4 regions of the Rhizobium sp. M1 genome follow, and region 3 is predicted to be linked to each of the others. Evidence: predicted binding sites of a transcription regulator. Region 3 holds the regulator's gene; each other region holds the start of a gene.

Region 1 (5,564 bases), on a different contig from region 3:
GAATTCCTGATCCGGAAACAGCGCCGGATCAGGAATGCCGCCGGCAAAGGAGATGATTTCGGGCCGGTCGAGAAGCTTCAGGAGCTCGCGAATTTCGGATGCGCGCATGCGCGACGAGCGCGATGCAAACATGGTGTCCCAGTTCAGCATGGGGTTTCCTCGTATTTTTCTATAATACGGCCGACAAACCATGCGGCGGAAATTATGTCAACAATACTGACCTATTTTCTTGTCATGGTGACATGTTGGAGACTTTATATTCCAAAGCCTTGGATATTCCGGATCTCACTTGATATTGACGCCATCCGATATCGAAGCCGCTCGGTCCCGGATTTGCTGCTCGACAGCAGCCACATCAAGCGATTATTCCTCCGATCAAAGCCGAAACCGACTGATTCAGACCTTTCCAAGACCGGCTCGGCGGCGGTAGTGTCGCCGCCACTCTTCAATTTACTATCAAGGTGCAGCAATGACCGTGACGTCGGCCTCTCCGGAAATCAAAATCGAACTCCACAAATCTCCCGTCTCGGACGCCGAACGTATTCAGGCACTGGAGGCGCCCGGCTTCGGCAAGCTCTTCACGGATCATATGGTCCTGGCACGATGGACGGCCGACAAGGGCTGGCACGATGCGAAGGTTACGCCGAGGCGGCCCCTGGAACTCGATCCGGCGAGCGCCGTGCTGCACTACGCGCAGGAAATCTTCGAGGGCATGAAAGCCTACAAGGCGGACGACGGCCGGATTCTGCTCTTTCGACCTGAAGAGAATGCGCGCCGCTTCGCGCAGTCGGCGACCCGCATGGCGATGCCTCCGGTGCCGGAAGAACTCTTCCTGAAGGCGGTCGAAGAACTGGTCCGCGTCGACAAGGCCTGGATACCTTCCGGCGACGCCAGCCTCTATCTTCGCCCCTTCATGTTCGCCAACGAGGCGTTTCTCGGCGTTCGTCCGGCCCAGGAATACGTCTTCTGCATCATCGCCTCTCCGGTCGGCGCTTACTTCAAGGGCGGCGCGAAGGCCGTCTCCCTCTGGGTCGAGACCGAATACACCCGTGCAGCCGCCGGCGGCACCGGTGCCGCAAAATGCGGCGGAAACTACGCAGCCAGCCTCGTGGCGCAAGCCGAGGCGACGAAGAAGGGTTGCGATCAGGTCGTCTTCCTGGATGCCGCAGAGCATCGCTGGGTCGAAGAACTCGGCGGCATGAACGTCTTCTTCGTGATGAACGATGGGTCGGTAGTCACCCCACCGCTTGGCGGCACGATCCTGCCTGGCATCACCCGGGCTTCCGTGATCGTGCTCGCCGAAGAAAGAGGCTTGCGGGTCGAGCAGCGCCCCTACTCGTTTACGGAATGGCAAAACGACGCTGCCAGTGGCAGGCTCGCCGAAGCGTTCGCTTGCGGCACCGCCGCAGTCCTGGCGGGTATCGGCCTGGTTCGACATGCCGGCGGCGAGTTTCTGATCGGAGACGGACAGACCGGCAAATTGACCAGCGAACTGCGCCAGCAGCTCGTCAGTCTGCAGAAGGGCATAACGAACGATGAGCACGGCTGGACGCGCCTCATCCCGGCCTGAACTCGGTCGTGCGCCGACCTGCTTTCGGAAAGACACCTTCAATTCCAACCGACGTTGGGGATCGGCCGCTCCGCATGCACCGTGACAGCACCTCCGCCTTCTACGACGAAAACGCCGAGATTTATGCAAATCGGGCGCGCAGCCTGCCAAAGCAAGAGCTCGATGCCTTCCTCGCGCGGCTCGCACCGGGTGCCGCAATCCTCGAACTCGGCTGCGGCGGCGGGCAGGACAGCGCCTACATGCTGTCGCAGGATTTCGACGTGACACCGACCGACGGCTCGGCCGAGCTTGCAAGGCAGGCGGAAGTGCTGATCGGCAGGCCGGTCAGGGTCATGCTGTTCCAGCAGCTCGACGCCGAAAACGCCTACGACGGCGTCTGGGCGCATGCGAGCCTGCTCCATGTTCCGAGATCCGAGCTCGCCGACGTCTTCGCCCGTATCCGCCGCGCTCTGAAAACCGGCGGTCTCCTCCATGCAAGTTTCAAAGCAGGCGAGGCTGAAGGCTATGACGGCTTCGGGCGCTACTACAACTATCCCTCCGCAGACTGGCTGTCAGAGCTTTTGACCAAAAGCGGCTGGCGCAACGTCGCCATCAGCGAAAGCGACGGCGGCGGCTATGACGGCAAGCCGACGCGGTGGATCACCGTGATGGCGCTGAGGGCCGCATAACGCGAATACCCGGCGCGGCGACAGGCTCATAAAGGCGGCCGGAAGAGGAGCTCGTCCCGGCCGCTAAATGGCATTCGCAGCGAGTTGGCAGCCTGACTGCCACTCGCCCTGAGGCTCGACGCCGCGTTTCCTGTCGTCAGACCGCAATCTTGCCGCCGCCAGCCTTGGTGATCGCAACGACCGCAGGACGCACCGGCATATCAGGTTTGAAGTCCGGCCAGCGGGTGGAAAGATCCTCGTAATAGGACGGGCGGCCATGGCCCGGCCAGTCCTCGCCGCCATCGCCAGGATGCTGCACGGCGACGAACGCCGTCTGGTCGTCCGGCGTGAACAGCGGGCCGCACATTTCGGCGCCGACCGGCACGCGGAAGAACAGTTTCGAGGTGGCGCGCGCCGCCCCTTCGGTATCGACGGCCCACAGACCGTCGGTGCGGCCGGTGGCCTTGTTGTTATTGCCATCCGTCGACACCCAGAGGCGGCCGGTGGCATCGACGGCACAGTTATCGGGCATGCCGAACCAGCCGTTCTTGGTCGTTTCGGTCGAGAAGGTCGCGCCGACGGCCGCAACCGAGGGATCGCCGCACTTCAGGAGCACTTCCCACTTGCCTGAGGTGGCCGTGAAGTCGCCGTCGTTTTCCGAGATTTCGATGATGTGGCCGAAGGCGTTTTCCGCGCGCGGATTGGCGGCATCCACCTGGTCGGCCTTGCGGCGGGTATTGTTGGTCAGCATGACATAGACCTTGCCGTTGACGCCGTTCGGCTGGACGTCTTCCGGGCGGTCCATCTTGGTGGCGCCGAGCGCGTCACCGGCGCGGCGACATTCGATCAGCACGTCAGCCTGGCTGGTGAAGCCGTTCTCCGCCGTCAGCGGCCCCTGGCCGAAGACCATCGGCAGCCACTGCATGGTACCGTCCTCGTTGAACTTGGCGACGTGGAGCGTGCCGCTGTCGAGCAGGTTCATGTTGGCGGCGCGATCATTCGGGTTGAACGCCGCTGATGTCACGAACTTGTAGACATAATCGAAGCGCTCGTCGTCGCCGAGATAGAAGACGACCTTGCCGTTCTTGGCGACGATCGACTCGGCGCCCTCATGCTTGGTGCGGCCGAGCGCGGTCCGCTTCTTAGGTGCCGCCGTCGGGTCCATGACGTCAACCTCGACGATCCAGCCGAAACGGTTCGGCTCGTTCGGCTCCTTGGAAAGATCGAAGCGGTCGTAGAAATTGGCCCACTCGTAGGCGCCTTCCGGAACGCCGTAACGCTTGTAGTTCGCGGCTTCCTTGTGACCTTCCGGCAGCGCGCCGGAGAAATAGCCGTGGAAGTTTTCTTCGGCCATGATGTAGGTGCCCCAGGGCGTGACGCCGCCGGCGCAGTTGTTGATCGTGCCGATGGCGCGGGTGCCGGTCGCATCGGCGCTGGTCTTCAGACGGTCGTTGCCGGCGGCCGGGCCGGTGATTTCCATCGGCGTGTTGGCGGTGATGCGGCGATTGTATTTGCCGTCGGTGACGACCTGCCACTTGCCACCCGTCTTCCGAATCTCGACGACGGTGCCGCCATGGGCCGCCATCTCGACATCCACCTGCTCCTTGCTGAGCGCGCCCTGCTTGATCTTGCCGTCGACCACCTGCACCAGCCCGGCAAACATCAGATGCGGGTTCGTGTATTCGTGATTGACGACGAGCAGGCCATGTTCGGACGAACCGTCGAGCGGAATGAAGCCGACATAATCGTTGTTGTAGCCGAACTGCTTGCTCTGGGCATCGGCCGTCTGCTTCGTCGGATCGAACGCAGGCGCCCCCGGCAGCACGGCATCGCCCCAGCGCAGCAGAATATCGGCATCATAACCTTCAGCGACATGATGCTTGTCGTCGACGCCGGCCTCCACTTCGGAGAAGTTGAAGGCAGAGCCTTTATTGTCTGCAGCGCGCGCCTCGTCCGCGCTCATCAGCGCGATCGGGCTCACTGTGGCGGCAATGGCGGAAACGGCAAGCGAACCCTGCAGAAAATTGCGGCGCGAAAAACGCTTGCCGATGATTTCACCCATCGTCGGATTGGCGCTGGTGTTGTGGCCGTCACCATCCGCGTCCTCAAGCTGAGTCGTCGGGAAAATTTTCTGGGAAAGATGCTCGTTCATCCGATGCCTCCACGGTTCAAACTGGTGTCAAATTATCTTGTTTTTAGACCCATTCTAAACCTAGAGGCGCGATATTACGGTTTTGCGACAAGAACGCCTTGAGGATGCTGTTCTCTCAGGCGGGAACGATACGGCTCAATCAAAGGCCAAGGCTGGACATTGCCGTGGTCGACACGTTGCCTCCGCCCTATAACTCCCCCGTCATGAAGATGAGGTCGAAGTGCCAGAGACAGGCAGGATAGGCAGAGGAGCTGGAATGGTCTTTAAACCGCAACGATGGATGACTCGTGACTTCATTTTCACGGCGCCGCCCGCATTTCCCGACGTTACCGCCCTCCAACCCGAACGCTTCCACCTTCGGCCGCATCCGCGCAACTCGGAGCTTCCAGCGCTCGTCGTTGCGGCGCTCGACGGAAGCCAGCCGTGGGATCTGGATGCGGGCTTCGCAGCGATTGCCGCGGATCTTATCGGATCAGAAGACCAGACCGAATGGTCTCTCGCCCCCATTCAGGTGCTTGGTCATGAAGGACGATATGGAACGGCAAGCCTGTCCTCTGCAAAGCCGGATGGGGCGACCGCTTCTAAGATCGGCGGGAGCGACGTCGTCAATCCGGCGACCCAACGCGAGAAGGCAGACGCCGCAATTCTCGTATTTCATCGAGTAGTCGCTCGATGAGCCAATCCCGTTGCGGCGGTATAGCATCAATCAAGCCGATGAATGCATTTTCGATGATATCGCCCTTGAGCCATTCAATGACGCGAAGGCGCTTTTCCGGCGCGACATCACACCAGTAGCCATTTCCCCGGTAGAGGCTTTTGAGATCGGCACTGGCGAGTTGCAAGAAGGCGTTCGGCATTGGCTGCTTTAGCCACAGATCAAGGCATGGCTGGAACTGAAGATCGAGCATCGCTATAGCCACGATCCAGTCCCAAGCCGATGCGCCGGAATCGGGGTCCTGCAGCCTCTTATAGGCCCAGGCCGAATAAAAGAAGTTCGCGATGGCTGTCTGCTGGGCAATCGGCCATTGCTGCCAGTCACACAATAAAAGCTTGGAAGCGACAGTCGGCGGCTCGAAGCCTGGTGCGGAAGTATTGAAGAGAGCGCAGTGGAGAATGCGCGGCAGAAAGTGCCTGAAGTCATCGACCGAGCCGACTGTCGTTATCGCACTTGCTGCATATGGGCCAAGCTCCGCCG
Region 2 (5,564 bases), on a different contig from region 3:
GATTGCCTGCCTCATCATCGTGGCGCTTTCGACGGCGTTCACTGCCTGGATCATGCGGGCGATCATCGATGAGGCCTTCGCCAATCGCCGCGCCGACGTCGTCTGGATCATCTGTCTTTCGATCTTCGTCGCCTTCGTGCTGCGCGGTTTTGCGAGCTACGGTCAGGCGGTGGCGCTCTCCAAGGTCGGCAACGATATCGTCGCCCGATATCAGCGCCGCCTTTACGCGCATCTGATGACGCTTTCCGTCGGCTTCTTCAGCGAGGCGCGCTCGGCCCATATCGCCGCGCAGGTGAGCCAGAACGTCAGCGGCATCCGCGACGTGCTCAACCTGACGATCACCTCGACGGTCCGCGACCTCCTGACCTTCGTTTCGCTGATCGGCGTGATGGTCCTCCAGGACCCGCTGCTCAGCCTTGCCGTGTTCATCATGGCGCCGCCGCTGCTCTATGCGCTGCGTTATGTTTCCAAACGGCTGCGCTCGGCAACCCGCGAGGCCGTGCATCTGAACAGCCACGTGCTGGGCGCCATGCAGGAGACGATCCAGGGCATCGCCATCGTGAAAGCCTTCACGATGGAAGAGGAGCTGGAACGCAAGGTCAATAAACTGATCAAAGGCGCCGAAAACCGAGCAAACCGGATTGCCCGGCTTTCAGAACGCACCTCGCCGCTGACCGAGAGCTTCGCGGGCTTTGCCGTCGCCAGCGTGCTGGCCTATGCCGCCTACCGCTCGATCTATTACAACGTGCCGCCGGGCGCCTTCTTCTCTTTCGTCACCGCCTTGCTGCTGGCCTATGACCCGGCCCGTCGGCTTGCGCGCCTGCAGGTGCAGATGGAGCGCGCCGTCGTCAATGCGCGGATGATCTACGAACTGCTCGACATGGAGCCGCGCCAGCGCGACCTGCCGGATGCTCAGCCGCTGACGGTGACGCAAGCCAAGATCGAATTCCGCAACGTTTCCTTCGGCTACGGCAATGAGAGCGTGTTGAGCGGCGTCAGCTTCATCGCCGAGGGCGGCGCGACGACGGCCCTGGTCGGGCCCTCGGGGGCCGGCAAATCCACGGTCATCAACCTCATTCCGCGCTTTTACGACCCACGCGAGGGCGAGATCCTGATCGACGGGCAGGACATCGCCCACATCACCAAGAAGTCGCTGCGCCAGCAGCTCGCCTATGTCTCGCAGCAGCCTTACCTGTTCGAGGGCACGATCCGCGACAATATCCGCTACGGCCGGCCGGAAGCGACCGATGCCGAGGTCGAGGAGGCAGCCCGGCTTGCCTATGCGCATGATTTCATCTGCGCCCAGCCGCAGGGTTACGATACGCCGGTCGGCGAAAACGGCGTGACGCTGTCGGGCGGCCAGCGCCAGCGGCTGTCGATTGCGCGGGCCCTGGTGCGCAATGCTCCGATCCTGCTTCTCGACGAAGCGACGTCGGCGCTGGACACCGAATCCGAAGCCGCTGTGCAGAAGGCGCTCGACGAGGCGATGACCGGACGCACCGTCGTCGTCATCGCCCACCGGCTTTCAACCGTGGTGCGCGCCGACAAGATCGTCGTCATGCAGCAGGGCCGGGTCGTGGAAGAAGGCAATCACGAGACGCTTGCGAAGGTCAGCGACGGTCTTTACGCTCGCCTCAACAATTTGCAGAGGCCTTCGGCCTCCGATCTAAACTGACCTGGTGAGACTGAAATGAGCGATGCTGCGATGAAACTGGTGGTGGTCGGCGCGGCAGGGCGCATGGGACAGACGCTGATCCGGCTCATCCATTCCATCGAGGGCGTGACTTTGCATGCCGCCGTCGAGCGCCCCGGTTCGCCGTACGTCGGCAAGGATGCCGGCGAGATTGCCGGGCTCGGCCCGACCGGCGTCATCATCGGCGACGATCCGCTCAATGCCTTCCTGCATGCCGAAGGCGTGCTCGACTTCACCTCGCCGGCGGCGACGGTGGAATTTTCGGGCCTCGCTGCCCAGGCCCGCATCGTCCATGTCGTCGGCACCACCGGCTGCTCGGAAGACGACAATGCCAGGATCGCCGCGGCCGCCCGCCATGCCCGCGTCGTCAAGTCGGGCAATATGAGCCTCGGGGTCAATCTGCTCAGCGTGCTCGCCGAGCAGGCCGCCCGGGCGCTCGATCCTGATGACTGGGATATCGAAATCCTGGAAATGCATCACAAGCACAAGGTCGATGCGCCTTCCGGCACCGCGCTTCTTCTCGGCGAGGCAGCGGCCAAGGGGCGCGGCATCGATCTGGCCTCGAAATCGGTCCGGGTGCGCGACGGCCATACCGGCGCTCGGCAAGCCGGCACGATCGGCTTTGCGACGCTGCGCGGCGGCTCCGTCATCGGCGAGCATTCCGTGCTTTTCGCCGGAGAAGGCGAAATCGTCACCCTGTCGCACAGTGCGGCCGACCGCTCGATCTTCGCGCGCGGCGCCATCAAGGCGGCTCTCTGGGCGCGCGACAAGAAGCCGGGTCTCTATTCCATGCTCGACGTGCTCGGGCTTTCTTCCCAATAACGACATTTCGGAGATATATTCATGAGCGGAACCCTCGTCCTCGTTCGCCACGGCCAGAGCGACTGGAACCTGAAGAATCTCTTCACCGGCTGGAAGGATCCCGATCTGACTGAACTCGGCATCCAGGAAGCCAATGCCGGCGGCGCAGCACTTGCCGAATACGGGATCAAATTCGACGTCGCTTACACCTCGGCGCTGGTGCGCGCCCAACACACGCTGAAGCTCATTCTCGACAAGGTCGGCCAGCCCGACCTGCAGACGATCCGCGATCAGGCGCTGAACGAGCGCGACTACGGCGACCTCTCCGGGCTCAACAAGGACGATGCCCGCGCCAAATGGGGCGAGGAACAGGTCCATGTCTGGCGCCGCTCCTACGACGTACCGCCTCCGGGCGGCGAGAGCCTGCGCGACACCGGCGCCCGCGTCTGGCCTTATTATCTCACGGAGATCCTGCCGCGCGTGCTCAGGGGCGAGAAGGTGCTGGTTGCCGCACACGGCAATTCGCTGCGCTCGCTCGTCATGGTGCTCGACAAGCTGACCAAGGAAGGCGTACTTGCCCTCAACCTCGCGACCGGCGTTCCCATGGTCTACAAGCTGAACGCCGATTCCACCGTCGCTTCCAAGGAAGTGCTCGGCGACATGTCCGGCGCACATTGAAGCCAACGGCCTTCCCTGCACCGACAGGGAAGGCCGTCCTCAGTTCTCGATGGTGAACTGCACCCGGTCGGCCGCGAACCGGCTGATCGAATATTGCACCGGCACGCCGTCGAGATCGGTATTCATCGCCTTGGCGATCAGAAGGATCGCCCCGGGGGTGAGTTCGAGATCGGCCAGATCGGCCGTATCGGCATGGGCCGCCGTCACCTCGGTCGTCGCCCGGACATAATCCGCCAACCCAAGTTCGGCGAAAGCCTTGGTGATCGATTGATGTTTGCGGTAGGCCTCGCCGATCCCGGCGAAACGCTCGGCGGGAAACCAGCTCGTCGCTTTTGACACCGGCCGCTTGTCGGCCTCGCGCAGCGTTTCCAGCCGGATCACCGTTGCTCCCGGCTTCAGCCCCAGCCAGCGGGCGCTCTCGGGGCTCGCCTCCTCCTTCACCTCATCGAGCAGCAGGCCGCGCATCTCGCGCGCCTGATCGCCGATGCCGGCGGTAAAACGGGTGCGCCTGGTGATCGGGAAATTCAGCCGCTCCTTGCGTTCGATCAGCGTGCCGCGACCTTGCACCGCCCGGACGATGCCCTCCTGTGCCAAGGCTGCCAAGGCGCTGCGCACCGTATGCCGGTTGACGCCGAATTGCAGCGCCAGAACGGTTTCTGGCGGCACCATTCCGGTTTCATCATAGGCTCCATTGCCGATCGCCTCGCGAATCCGGTCGGCGATCTGGCGCCAGAGCGCCACGCCGGTCTGCCTTTGCACCTGCTTCAGTCCCGCCATTCCATCCCCTGCCCTGCCATTTCGCGCCTTTTTAACACTCTACACGCGCCTGAAAAGACGTGGCCGCGCTGCAGGATGTCACACGCTTGTCACGGCATCGATTTAGGACTAGATATAGCTTGTATGATTGTCTATATCAATAGACATTTTAGAGGAAGCGGCGATGATATCAGCGGACAGCAACAACGCTGCGTCACAGACGGCATCGGAGCGCAAACGCGTCGCCGATCTGCTGGCGCGCGCAGAGCGCAGCGAACTCTCGGCGGCCTGGGATGCGTTGCCGCAAAAGCCTGCGGCGCATCCGGTGCGTGGACCGGAGACCGGGCTGGTGATGGTGCGCGGACGCATCGGCGGCGGCGGCGCTCCCTTCAATCTTGGCGAAGTGACGGTGACGCGCGCGACGGTCCGGCTCGACTCCGGCTCGGTCGGCCATGCGCAGGCGCTCGGCACCGACCGTGAGAAGGCGCGGCTTGCGGCGATCTTCGATGCGCTCTGGCAGGAGGAGGCGACGAAGGATTTCGTCGAACGGGCGCTGCTTTTACCGATCACTGAGCGGATCGCCGATGCCGAACGCCGCAAGGCCGACGAGACGGCGGCGACCCGCGTCGATTTCTTCACCATGGTGCGGGGAGACAACTGATGGGTTTCAAGACGGAAGCCTTGACCGGCGGCTTTGCCGAGCCGGTCTTCCATGCCCAGAGCGTCTTCAAGATGCTGATGGACGGCATGGCCCGTCCCGGGACGATCCAGACCGTTCAGCCCGATGTCGCGCCGCCTGCGCCGCTCGGCATCGCCGCCGGCGCGATCGCGCTGACGCTTTGCGACCACGACACGCCGGTCTGGCTTTCGCAGGGGCTGACGAAATCCACCGTGCCGGAATGGCTCGGCTTCCACGCCGGCGCGCCGCTGACCAAGGAGAAGGCCGAGGCACGCTTCGCCTTCACGGAAGCCGGAACTGCGCTTTGCCCCTTCGGCCTCTTCGCCTCTGGCACGCAGGAATATCCCGACCGCTCGACGACGCTCATCATCGAACTTTCCGACCTCGAGGGTGGGCGCAGGCTGGCGCTGATCGGCCCCGGCATCCAGAGTGTCGCGGACATTGCGCCGGTTGGCCTGCCGGAGACCTTCCTGCGGCTCTGGACCGAGAACCGCGCGCTCTTTCCGCGCGGCATCGACATCGTGCTGACCTCGGGCAAGCGCTTCCTCTGCCTGCCGCGCACCACCAAGATCACCGCAACGGAGATCTGAGCTCATGTATGTTGCCGTCAAGGGTGGCGAGGCCGCCATCGCCAATGCCCACCGCCTGCTTGCCGACCGCCGGCGCGGCGACCGGTCGCTGCCGGCGATCGGCATCGACCAGATCGTCGCGCAGCTGGCGCTCGCCGTCGACCGGGTCATGGCCGAGGCCTCGCTTTTCGACCGTACGCTCGCCGCACTCGCCATCCGCCAGTCGCGCGGCGACATGATCGAGGCGATCTTCCTGCTGCGCGCCTATCGCACGACGCTGCCGCGCTTCGGTTATTCCAAGCCGCTCGACACGGCTGATATGACGATCGAACGGCGCATCTCGGCGACCTACAAGGATCTGCCGGGCGGCCAGCTTCTCGGGCCGACC
Region 3 (5,564 bases):
ATGCTGATCCCCTACGTTTCCTCGCTGTCGGACGACATCATCACGGCCGTGCCGCGGGCGCTGCGTGACGGTTCGCTCGGTCTTGGCGCCACCCGCTCCGAAACCATCAAGAAGGTGGTCTTGCCGGCAGCCCTTCCCGGCATCGTCGGCGCACTGCTGATGACGGCCTCGCGCGCCATCGGCGAAACCATGATCGTCGTGCTGGCCGCCGGTGTCGCCGCCCGCATCCAGATCAATCCTTTCGAGCCGATGACGACAGTGACCGTCAAGATCGTCAACCAGCTCACAGGCGACCTTGAGTTCACCTCGCCGCAGACGCTGGTTGCCTTTGCCCTCGGCATCACCCTGTTCTGCATCACGCTTTGCCTCAATATCTACGCGCTCTACATCGTGCGCAAATACCGGGAGCAGTACGAATGACGGATATTGTTTCTCCCACCGCCGGCACCGTTTCCAAGGCGCCAGCGCGCCGCGATATCGGCATCAAGCGCCGCTACGCCGCCGAGCGCCGGTTCCAGGCCTATGGCATCGCCGCCATCACCTTCGGTCTCGTCTTCCTGTTCATCCTGCTGTGGACGGTGATCGGCAAGGGCTACACCGCCTTCCAGCAGACCGCGATCACCCTGCCGATCGAATTCACCGAGAAGACGATCGACCCGGATAACAAGCGTGCGACCGATCCTTCGGTGCTGGTTGCCGCCAATTATCCGGTTCTGCTGCGCGACGCGATCGTCAAGCAGCTGAATATCAATGCCGCGAGCCGCCCCGATGTGCGCGACGCTACCGCCATGCTCTCCAAGAGCGCGCCGATCCAGCTGCGCGATATGGTCGTCGCCGATCCCTCGCTCATCGGCAAGACGGTCAATGTCTCGCTGCTCGCCGACGCCAATGTCGACAGCGCCAACAAGGGCCAGATCGATCTCTCCGTCGATGAGAAGAACCGCAAGGTCAACGACAAGCAGGTGACCTGGATGAACCAGCTGAAGGCGAGCGGCGCTCTCCACAAGCAGTTCAACACCGGCCTCTTCGTCAACGGCAATTCCAGCCGCCCGGAGGCCGCCGGCCTCGGCGTCGCCCTTGTCGGCTCGTTCTACCTGATGCTGATCGTGCTGGCGCTTTCCCTGCCGATCGGCGTTGCCGCCTCGATCTACCTCGAGGAGTTCGCGCCGAAGAACAAGCTGACGGACCTGATCGAGGTCAACATCAACAACCTCGCTGCCGTTCCCTCGATCGTCTACGGTCTGCTCGGCCTTTCCGTCTTCATCAACTTCATCGGCCTGCCGCGTTCGGCCTCGCTGGTCGGCGGCCTGGTGCTGACGCTGATGACCCTGCCGACGATCATCATCGCCACCCGCGCGGCACTGCGCGCCGTGCCGCCGTCGATCCGCGCCGCAGCGCTCGGTCTCGGCGCCTCGAAGATGCAGATGGTATTCCACCACGTCCTGCCGCTTGCCATGCCCGGCATCCTCACCGGCACGATCATCGGCCTGGCGCATGCGCTCGGCGAAACCGCGCCGCTGCTCCTGATCGGCATGGTCGCCTTCGTCGCCAACGCGCCGACCACGCCGCTCGAACCCTCGACGGCCCTGCCGGTGCAGGTCTATATGTGGGCGAACGAGGCCGAGCGTGCCTTCGTGGAGCGTACTTCGGGTGCCATCATCGTCCTGCTCCTGTTCCTGATCGTCATGAACATGGGCGCCATCCTCTTGCGTCGTCGCTTCGAGCGCCGCTGGTAAACGGAGTTAAACATCATGAACATGTTGACGGAAGCTGCAGTTGAAAAGGCGCTGGATCAGAAGATGAGCAACGTCCCGTATAAGATGATCGGACAGGATGTCTCGGTTTACTACGGCGAGAAGCGCGCGCTTTTCGATGTGAACCTGAACATCCGCGAAAACACCGTAACCGCCCTGATCGGCCCTTCGGGCTGCGGCAAGTCGACCTTCCTGCGAAGCCTCAACCGCATGAACGACACGATCGAGGGCTGCCGCGTCACCGGCAAGATCACCCTCGACAGCGACGATATCTATGATCCCGATATCGACGTCGTCGAACTTCGCGCCCGCGTCGGCATGGTCTTCCAGAAGCCGAACCCGTTCCCGAAGACGATCTATGAAAACGTCTCCTACGGCCCGCGCATCCATGGACTGGCCAAGTCGAAGGCCGATCTCGATCAGATCGTCGAGTCCAGCCTGCAGCGCGCCGGCCTCTGGAACGAGGTCAAGGACCGCGTGCACGAGTCCGGCACCGGCCTCTCCGGCGGTCAGCAGCAGCGCCTGTGCATCGCCCGCGCCGTCGCCGTCAGCCCTGAGGTCATCCTGATGGACGAACCCTGCTCGGCGCTCGACCCGATCGCCACCGCCAAGGTCGAGGAGCTGATCCACGAGCTGCGCGAGAACTACACGATCGTCATCGTCACCCACTCCATGCAGCAGGCAGCGCGCGTGTCGCAGCGCACCGCCATGTTCCACCTCGGCAACCTCGTCGAGGAGAACGACACCGACAAGATGTTCACCAACCCGGACGATCCGCGCACCCAGGACTACATCATGGGTCGCTTCGGCTGATTGCGGCAATCCGAAGCCTTCCCGTTATTCGAGGACAAAGCCCCATGGCATCGACACATATTTATACTGCCTATGATGATGATCTGAAGTTCCTCTCCAGGCGGATTTCCGAAATGGGCGGCCTGGCCGAGCAGATGGTCGCCGAATCCGTTCGCGCGCTGGTCAACGGCGATACCGCGCTGGCGCAGAAGGTCATTTCCGACGACGTGATCCTCGATCACACCGAACGCGAAATCGGCGACAAGGCGATCGTCACCATCGCCCGCCGTCAGCCGATGGCCTCGGACCTGCGCGAAATCATGGGTTCGATCCGCATCGCCGCCGATCTCGAACGCGTCGGCGACCTCGGCAAGAACACCGCCAAGCGCGTCATCGCCGTGCAGAGCACCGGCGTTCCGCGCAAGCTCGCCCGCGGTCTCGAGCACCTGTCCGAGCTGGCGCTCGTCCAGCTCAAGGAAGTGCTCGACGTCTATACGACGCGCGCCGCCGACAAGGCGACCGCCATCCGCGAGCGCGACAACGAGATCGACGCGATGTACACGTCGCTGTTCCGCGAACTCCTGACCTATATGATGGAAGATCCGCGCAACATCACGAGCTGCACGCATCTTCTTTTCTGCGCCAAGAACATCGAGCGCATCGGCGATCACGCCACCAATATCGCCGAGACGATCTACTACATGGCAACCGGCGCCCAGCCGGAAGGCGACCGTCCGAAGGACGACAGCGCCAACACCGTCGGTGCCGCCACGGAATAACCGTGCCGGGCCAGCCCATTGCGTGCGCGCCCGCCCGGGCGCGCAAAGAGGTCGCAGCCAATTTCTGATTTTGCGCGGGATCCCTTGCTTAAATCGCCCCCGGTTTAAGGATCGTGCGTGAGGAGACGGACACGCATGATCCCGAGAGTTGCAGTTGTTGAAGACGAAGAGGCCCTCAGCGTGCTTCTCCGTTATAATCTCGAAGCGGAAGGCTTCGAAGTCGATACCATCCTGCGCGGCGACGAGGCCGAAATCAGGCTTCAGGAGCGAACGCCGGATCTTCTTATCCTCGACTGGATGCTGCCCGGCGTCTCCGGCATCGAACTCTGCCGGCGCCTGCGCATGCGGCCGGAAACCGAACGGCTGCCGATCATCATGCTGACGGCGCGCGGCGAGGAGAGCGAACGTGTCCGCGGGCTGTCCACCGGTGCCGACGATTACGTCGTCAAGCCGTTCTCGACCCCCGAACTCGTTGCCCGCGTCAAGGCCATGCTGCGCCGCGCCCGCCCGGAAGTGCTGTCGTCAGTGCTCAAATGCGGTGATATCGAGCTCGATCGCGAAACCCACCGCGTCCATCGCAAGAGCCGCGAAGTCCGCCTCGGCCCGACCGAATTCCGCCTTCTGGAATTCCTGATGTCGTCGCCGGGCCGCGTCTTCTCCCGCTCGCAGCTGCTCGACGGCGTCTGGGGCCACGATATCTATGTCGACGAACGCACCGTCGACGTCCATGTCGGCCGCCTGCGCAAGGCGCTGAACTTCTCCAACATGCAGGACGTCATCCGCACCGTCCGCGGCGCCGGTTATTCGATGGAAGCCTGAGGGGTTTCTGACAAAGTCGAGCAAGCTCCGCCCCTCACCCTAGCCCTCTCCCCGTAAACGGGGCGAGGGGACGTGCCCTGCGAGAGGTGGGTAAGGACCGAGAGGTTGCGGCATATCCCCTTCGCCCCGCGCGCGGGGAGAAGGTGCCGGCAGGCGGATGAGGGGCAGTCACACGCAACACACTCACACAAAAAAACGGGCCTTCCAGCCCGTTTTCGCATTTCCAGCAATGGTTTGCCCGCTCAGCTGACCCGCGCTGCCGCCCGGCGGCGCTCGTTGACCGGCTGATAGGCAAGCTTCTGATGATAGCTGCAATAGGGCGAATTGTCCGGGGATTCGCAGCCGCAGAAGTGGAAGTCGTCCTTCAGCGGATCGCCGACCGGCCATTTGCAGGTGCGTTCGGTCAGTTCCGTCAGGCCGAGGCGGCGGGAAATCGGCACGACCACGTTGCCCTTCGGAACATATTCCATTTCCTCGACGGCATCGATCTCGATCTCTTCCTTCAGCATCGTTGCGCCCTGCTGGCGGGTCACGGTGCGGGTGGTGATCCGGGAGGCGTAGTTCGGCGCGCGCGGCGCCGATGTCTGGCGCTTCGGCGTGCGCGCCGCGGCGGCTGTGCCGCCGGCCTTGGCGCGGCCCGGCAGGCTCAGTCGGTGCACCTTGCCGATAACGGCGTTTCGGCTCACGCCGCCAAGTTGTGCCGCGATCTGGCTGGCGCTCAGCCCTTCGGACCACAGCTTCTTGAGTTTCTCGACCCGCTCGTCTGTCCAGTTCATGCCCTGTCTCCACCTTTTGCGTTGGTGATGGCAGAATCCCTCACCGTTGTCCCGGAAGCCTCCGAAACAAGAAACGCTTGATCAATTTTGGTGACTAGTTCCGCCGCATGCAGTCTAGTAATTGAACTTTAACCTAGTGTGAGGCTGACTCCGTGACAAGAGTCGCGGGAATCCGGATGAATCGAATTCCGAGTTTTCCCCAACTTGCTGCCTCTGCGTGTCATTTCTGCAATAATGCCTGTTGAAGGCTGAAAATGCCGCTGTACAAGCTTGCTGCATCCGCTAAGGGCGCAGTTTTGTTGACATTGCAGCGCGAAAAGGAAATAGTACCGATCGCCGCCGAAAGGCGGCATTTTTGATTTTTCGGGCCCGGTTTTCTTAGCCGGAGTCCGGTGATTGACAATGCTGATCGGGAGACCCGCGCCATGGCCGAAGCCGCGCCGCTTTATGACACCTATTCTCGTGCCCCGCTGCGGTTCGAGCGAGGCGAGGGCGTGTGGCTGATTACCGAAAGCGGCGAGCGTTATCTCGATTTCGGCGCCGGCGTCGCCGTCACCTCCGTCGGCCACGGCAATCCGCATGTGGTCGCCGCCTTGAAGGAGCAGGCCGACAAGGTCTGGCACCTCTCCAACATCTATGAGATT
Region 4 (5,564 bases), on a different contig from region 3:
AAGCGGCGCTGTACGTAGACCTGGCTGGTGCGGATTTCTGCCTGTCCGGAAAAACCGTAATAGACATTCACCTTGTTGTCGTCCTGCTGCATCTGGACCGGCGCATCGGCAGGCAAAGAGGCACGGTCGCGGGTGATGGTGACGGGATAGAGCTTGCCGTCGATATAGACGTCCACGCGGCTTGGGCTCACTTCCAGGCGGTCACCGTCGCTACCGAAGGTGACAGTGTATCTGTGCCCATCGGCACTGGGCTTCAGCCAGTCGATCTCAGCGCCTTCGGGATACTGGCGACGGCTTGTCCATTGTGGGACGACCTGATCGTTCTGGAAACGCAGGCGCGGCTGGGCACGCCAGGAATACCAGTCCTGAACATAGATCGCTGCGCGATCCCAGTTGCCGTTTACGAAAGTCGGAATGACGTTGAAGAAGGCGAAGCAGAAGGCAAGGTAGACGAGGACTGCCGCAGAGATGAGGAGAAGGCCCCATCGCTGCATGAAGCTGCGATGGAAGACGTCCGGATAGGCGGCCAGCAGGCGGTTACGTTCGACAGCGTTCATGGTCAGAGCAGAGGACATCACGCCGCTCCCCGGCCAAATTCGAAAGACTGCCGGCCGATCAGCCGTTGACGCAGCCAGGCGGAAAATTGATCGACGCAAATGACCGTGATCAGCAGCAGGATGATGATTGCGTAAGTCTTGGCGGCATGGTCGCGGCCAATCGAAAGGCTGAATACTTCGCCGATGCCGCCGCCGCCGACGGCGCGCAGGCCTTCATCCGGCTTCATGTCGGCATTCTCGACAACTTCAAAGAACAGCTTTCCAAGCGCGCCGACGGTGTGGAACCACACTGCGATGATCGCCGAGATAGGGCCGATCGACAGGATCGCCGCGAGAAGACCGGCGGTGACGATCTCTGGAAAGGCGCGCATGATCTCCATGATGCGCCGCACGATCCAGCGCGTGACACCTGCACCGACGAGATTGGTGGACGCGAAAAAGCAGAGCAGGAACGCGCCGCTCGCACCCAATATGGTGGAGACGATGGCGATGTTGAGCGTAATCGCGAGCTCGTAGAAGAGATTCGGTATGTAGAAACTGTCGGTGATCCAGACGCGGTCGCTTGTATAGTCGTATTTTATCGAACCGTCGGAGTAGGGCGACGGCAGGTCGAACATGGCGCGGAAGATCTCGAGCGGGCTGTCCGGCACGAAGCTCTTCATGAAATCGAAGAAATAGGGCAGGCGCTCAAAGAACTTGCCCGAATTGGCGCTGTTGGCGAAATCGAGCGAAGTGCCGAGGATAATCAGGAAGATCACGATGGAGACGGCCGTATAAATCCGGCGGGTTCGGACTTGGCTCTGATAATTGTCGAGGATCGTACGGGAGCTTTCCTGCAGTCCGTTCAGATGATCCGCTCCGGCCGAGTGCGCCATATGTGGCTCCCTTAATTGGAACGCGGCGGCATCATGACGATGCCGCCGGAAGATTGCACAGACCGAGGATCAGCCGCCGATGACGGCTTTGCGAGCATCGATGATCGTCTGGTAGAAGCTCTGGTCGACCGGCGACCAGTCAACGTAGCCGCCGCCGGTGAACGATTCGAAGCAGCTCATGTCCTTCTTCGGCAGCTCTGCGAAGTAAGCGGTAACCTTCTTCTGGAGATCGGCCGGCAGCTTCTGGGAAACCATCAGCGGGCCATTCGGGATGAGCGGCGACTTCCAGACCTGGACGATATCGTCCATGTCGAGCAGACCCTTCGCGACCATCTGGTGCAGGTTGCCTGAGGTGTAGCCCTGTGCCCAATCGCCCTGAGCGGAACCGAAGGTGGTGCCGACATCGAACTTCTTGTCGAGAACACCGAGGACGAGGTTTTCGTGGCCGCCGCCAAAGCCGGTTTCAGAGAAATACTGCTTGACGGGAACACCGATGTCCTTCGGCAGGGCAACGTTCGGGACAAGGTAGCCCGAGGTGGAGTCCGGATCGGCAAAGCCGAGCTTCTTGCCCTTGGCGTCGGCGAGCGTCTTGATGCCTGAATCCTTGCGGGCCACCATGATCGAGTAGTAGCCGGTCGAACCGTCGGCCTGCTTGGTCGTGAGAACCGGGGTAACGGCGTTCGGATCCTTGAGGTAGATAGCCGCGTACGAGGAGGCGCCCATGACGGCGAGATCGATCGTGCCGCCGAGAAGGCCCTGGATGACGCCGTTATAGTTCGGCGACGGGAAGAGCTGCACTTCGGAAACGCCGGTGGCGGCGATCAGGCCCGGCTTGACGCACTCGGTGCGACGCACCTGGTCGGCTTCGTTTTCACCGCCATCGAGACCGATGCGGAGGACTTTGACGTCCTGAGCGGCGGCATTGCCGGCGAGGGCGGCTACGGCGATGGTTGCCATCAAAATCTTGCGGAATGCAGACATGGAAGTCTCCTGTTGTGATGTGGCTTGTCAGTTGGTTCTCCGGCCGTTGTCCCGTCGGCCAGACACGGGTCAATGCATGGCGGCTGTTTTGGCCATCATGCCGGATGATGGGGCCCCGGCGCGGCGCGCGGATTCGAGGCTGGTCGACGTCATGGTTTCGTCGATGCCGGCGCCGTCCTTGTCAGTCCCGTAGATCGCCTTCACCGCTTCGGCGGTCAGCTCGGACGGCTTGCCGTCGAAGACGACGCGGCCGCCGGCCATGCCGACGATGCGCTCACAATAGTTGCGGGCGGTATCGAGCGTGTGCAGGTTGGTGATGACGGTGATGCCCTCGCGCTCGTTGATGTCGCGCAGCGCATCCATGACGATCTTGGCGTTCAGCGGATCGAGCGAGGCGATCGGCTCGTCGGCAAGAACCATCTTCGGGTTCTGCATCAGCGCGCGGGCGATCGCCACGCGCTGCTGCTGGCCGCCGGAAAGCGTGCCGGCCGCCTGCAGCGCCGTCTGCTCGATGCCGAGGCGTTCGAGGGCCGCGATCGCGTGCACGCGTTCCTCGCGGGTGAAGATGTTGAGCAGGCTCAGGAACGTCGAGCGGTGATTGAGGCGGCCGAGCATGACATTGGTGAGAACATCGAGGCGCGGCACCAGGTTGAACTGCTGGAAGATCATCGCGCAGTCGCGCTGCCAGTTGCGCAGCGCCCGGCCGCGAAGCCCGGAGACCTCGACACCGGCGAATTGGATGGAGCCGGAGCTCGGCTCCTGAAGCCGGTTGATCATGCGCAGAAGCGTCGACTTGCCGGCGCCGGAACGGCCGATGACGCCGACCATCTGGCCCTGGGGAATGGCGAGGGTGACGGTATCGACGGCGAGCTTGTTTCCGAAACGGCGGGTGACATCCTTCAGCTCGAACATCATGCTCTTCCCCTTGCACTCCAGGCCTTGGTCAGCATCGCCTTAGTCCCGCTTGATGAACCTCAAATGTCATATTTGTGTAGTTCGTGTCACAAATCGCCGCGCCTATATCGGAGGTTTAACCGTCGTAGCGGGCCAGGAAATCTTACGCGCTCAGGTTGCGAAAATCCTGCAGCGCCAGGCGCAGCCGGTCGTGCTCCCAGTCCCACCAGGCGAGCCGGTCCATACGTTCGCCGACCGCTTTCGAAAAGCGCTCGCGGATGAGTTTGGCCGGCACGCCGCCGACGATCGAGTAAGCCGCGACGTCCTTGGACACGACGGCGCCGGCGCCGATCACCGCGCCGTTGCCGACGCTGACGCCCGGCAGGATCGTCGCCCCGTGGCCGATCCAGACGTCGTTGCCGATCGTCACGCGGCTTGCGCGCCGCCAGGCGAAGAAATCCTCCTCCGTGTCGGCGTCCGGCCAGTAGTCGGCGGCGCGATAGGTGAAATGATGCAGCGTCGCCCGCCAGGTCGGATGGTTGGTGGCGTTGATGCGCACGGCGGCGGCGATATTGACGAACTTGCCGATCGTCGCGCACCAGACGGAGCCGTCCTGCATGATGTAGGAATAGTCGCCGAAGGTCGCCTCGCTGATGCGGCAGCGCTCCGACACTTCCGTATAGCGCCCGAAGGTGGAATCGCTGACGGAGGCCGTCTCGTGGATAGAGGGTTCGATATCAAGCTTGCGGCTCATGCGGCGATCCTTCGCGGCGAGAACTGCTGGACGTCGAGAATGCGGTCGGCGACCGCTTCGCGCACTTCCTCGTCGTGGAAGATGCCGAGAAGGGCGACGCCCGCCTGCTTCTTTTCCGAGATCATGCTGACGACGACGGCGCGGTTGCGGGCATCGAGCGAGGCTGTGGGTTCATCGAGAAGCAGGATCGTATGCTCGGTGATGAAGCCGCGGGCGATATTGACGCGCTGCTGCTCGCCGCCGGAGAAGGTGGCGGGCGGAAGCTGCCACAGCGCCTCCGGCAGATTGAGCCGGGCAAGCAGGGCGCCCGCCTTTTCCCGTGCGGCGCCGGCTTCCTCGCCACGCGCCACCAGCGGTTCGGCAACCACGTCGATTGCCGCGACGCGCGGCACGGTGCGCAGGAACTGGCTGACATAGCCGAGCGTATTGCGCCGCACGTCGAGCACGGTGCGCGGATCGGCGGCGGCGAGATCGACGACGCGCCCGTCATGGCGGATGAGGATCTGGCCGGTGTCGACGGCGTAATTGCCGTAGATCATCTTCAGCAGCGAGCTCTTGCCGATGCCCGATGGGCCGCCGAGCACGACGCATTCGCCTGAAGCGACCGAGAAGGCGACATCGGAGACGACGGGCAGCCGGATGCCGTCGCGCAGGTGCATGGTGAAGCTCTTCGAGACTTCGGAAACGACGAGGGGCGTTGGCATGATGTCTTCTTCCCTGGTTTTGGACCTGCAGCGGCGCTCAGACCTGCAGGATCGAGGAAACGAGCAGTTGCGTGTAGGGTTCGCGCGGATCATCGAGCACCCGGTCGGTGAGCCCGTGTTCGATGACGTAGCCATCCTTCATCACCATCATGCGGTGCGACAGAAGCCGGGCGACGGCGAGGTCGTGGGTGACGATGATGGCCGAGAGGCCGAGATCGTTGACGAGGCCGCGCACGAGATCGAGCAGGCGCGCCTGCACCGAGACGTCGAGGCCGCCGGTCGGCTCGTCCATGAAGACGAGGCGTGGGCCGGTGACGAGGTTGCGGGCGATCTGCAATCGCTGGCGCATGCCGCCGGAAAAGGCGCGCGGCTGGTCGTCGATGCGGTCGGCATCGATCTCGACGCGTTCCAGCCAGTCTATGGCGGTGGAGCGGATATTGCCGTAATGCCGGTCGCCGATCGCCATGAGGCGTTCGCCGACATTGGCGCCGGCAGAAACCGTCATGCGCAGCCCGTCGGCCGGGTTCTGGTGCACGAAGCCCCAGTCGGTGCGCATCAGGAAGCGGCGCTCGGCCTCGTTCATATGGTAGAGGTCGCGGTAGCTGCCGTCGCGCATGTTGTATTCGACACTGCCGGTGGTCGGCATCAGCCGGGTGGAGATGCAGTTCAGCAGCGTCGTCTTGCCCGAGCCGGATTCGCCGACAATGGCGAGCACTTCGCCGGGCCAGAGCTCGAAGGACACATTGCGGCAGCCGATGCGGTTGCCATAGAACTTCGAGAGGTCGTTGACTTTGAGAAG

Evidence for each region. Region 3 encodes PhoB, which activates phosphate uptake and scavenging genes when phosphate is short. Its sites were predicted from a motif close to TGTCATNNANCTGTCAT; they were not measured.
Region 1: a site for PhoB is predicted at 4,443-4,459, ahead of CO655_RS23940 (PhoX family phosphatase). Genes of this name have one in related genera too.
Region 2: a site for PhoB is predicted at 4,026-4,042, ahead of phnG (phosphonate C-P lyase system protein PhnG). Genes of this name have one in related genera too.
Region 4: a site for PhoB is predicted at 3,393-3,409, ahead of phnC (phosphonate ABC transporter ATP-binding protein). Genes of this name have one in related genera too.

What each region holds. Positions count from the first base shown of each region.
Region 1 is NZ_NWSW01000026.1:11,630-17,193, forward strand. It holds gene CO655_RS23925 (PLP-dependent aminotransferase family protein) at 1-150, opposite strand, end outside; gene CO655_RS23930 (branched-chain amino acid aminotransferase) at 470-1,570, shown strand; gene CO655_RS23935 (class I SAM-dependent methyltransferase) at 1,645-2,238, shown strand; gene CO655_RS23940 (PhoX family phosphatase) at 2,375-4,369, opposite strand; gene CO655_RS33530 (hypothetical protein) at 4,626-5,045, shown strand; gene CO655_RS23945 (hypothetical protein) at 4,975-5,564, opposite strand, start outside.
Region 2 is NZ_NWSW01000017.1:115,451-121,014, reverse strand. It holds gene CO655_RS18070 (ABC transporter ATP-binding protein) at 1-1,675, shown strand, start outside; gene dapB (4-hydroxy-tetrahydrodipicolinate reductase) at 1,691-2,515, shown strand; gene CO655_RS18060 (2,3-bisphosphoglycerate-dependent phosphoglycerate mutase) at 2,537-3,172, shown strand; gene phnF (phosphonate metabolism transcriptional regulator PhnF) at 3,212-3,949, opposite strand; gene phnG (phosphonate C-P lyase system protein PhnG) at 4,113-4,589, shown strand; gene phnH (phosphonate C-P lyase system protein PhnH) at 4,589-5,197, shown strand; gene CO655_RS18040 (carbon-phosphorus lyase complex subunit PhnI) at 5,202-5,564, shown strand, end outside.
Region 3 is NZ_NWSW01000061.1:2,589-8,152, forward strand. It holds gene pstC (phosphate ABC transporter permease subunit PstC) at 1-420, shown strand, start outside; gene pstA (phosphate ABC transporter permease PstA) at 417-1,736, shown strand; gene pstB (phosphate ABC transporter ATP-binding protein PstB) at 1,752-2,567, shown strand; gene phoU (phosphate signaling complex protein PhoU) at 2,612-3,325, shown strand; gene phoB (phosphate regulon transcriptional regulator PhoB) at 3,461-4,144, shown strand; gene CO655_RS31620 (GcrA family cell cycle regulator) at 4,387-4,920, opposite strand; gene CO655_RS31625 (aspartate aminotransferase family protein) at 5,346-5,564, shown strand, end outside.
Region 4 is NZ_NWSW01000017.1:108,260-113,823, forward strand. It holds gene phnE (phosphonate ABC transporter, permease protein PhnE) at 1-575, opposite strand, end outside; gene CO655_RS18005 (ABC transporter permease) at 575-1,432, opposite strand; gene phnD (phosphonate ABC transporter substrate-binding protein) at 1,502-2,413, opposite strand; gene phnC (phosphonate ABC transporter ATP-binding protein) at 2,483-3,325, opposite strand; gene CO655_RS18020 (DapH/DapD/GlmU-related protein) at 3,471-4,061, opposite strand; gene phnL (phosphonate C-P lyase system protein PhnL) at 4,058-4,765, opposite strand; gene phnK (phosphonate C-P lyase system protein PhnK) at 4,803-5,564, opposite strand, start outside.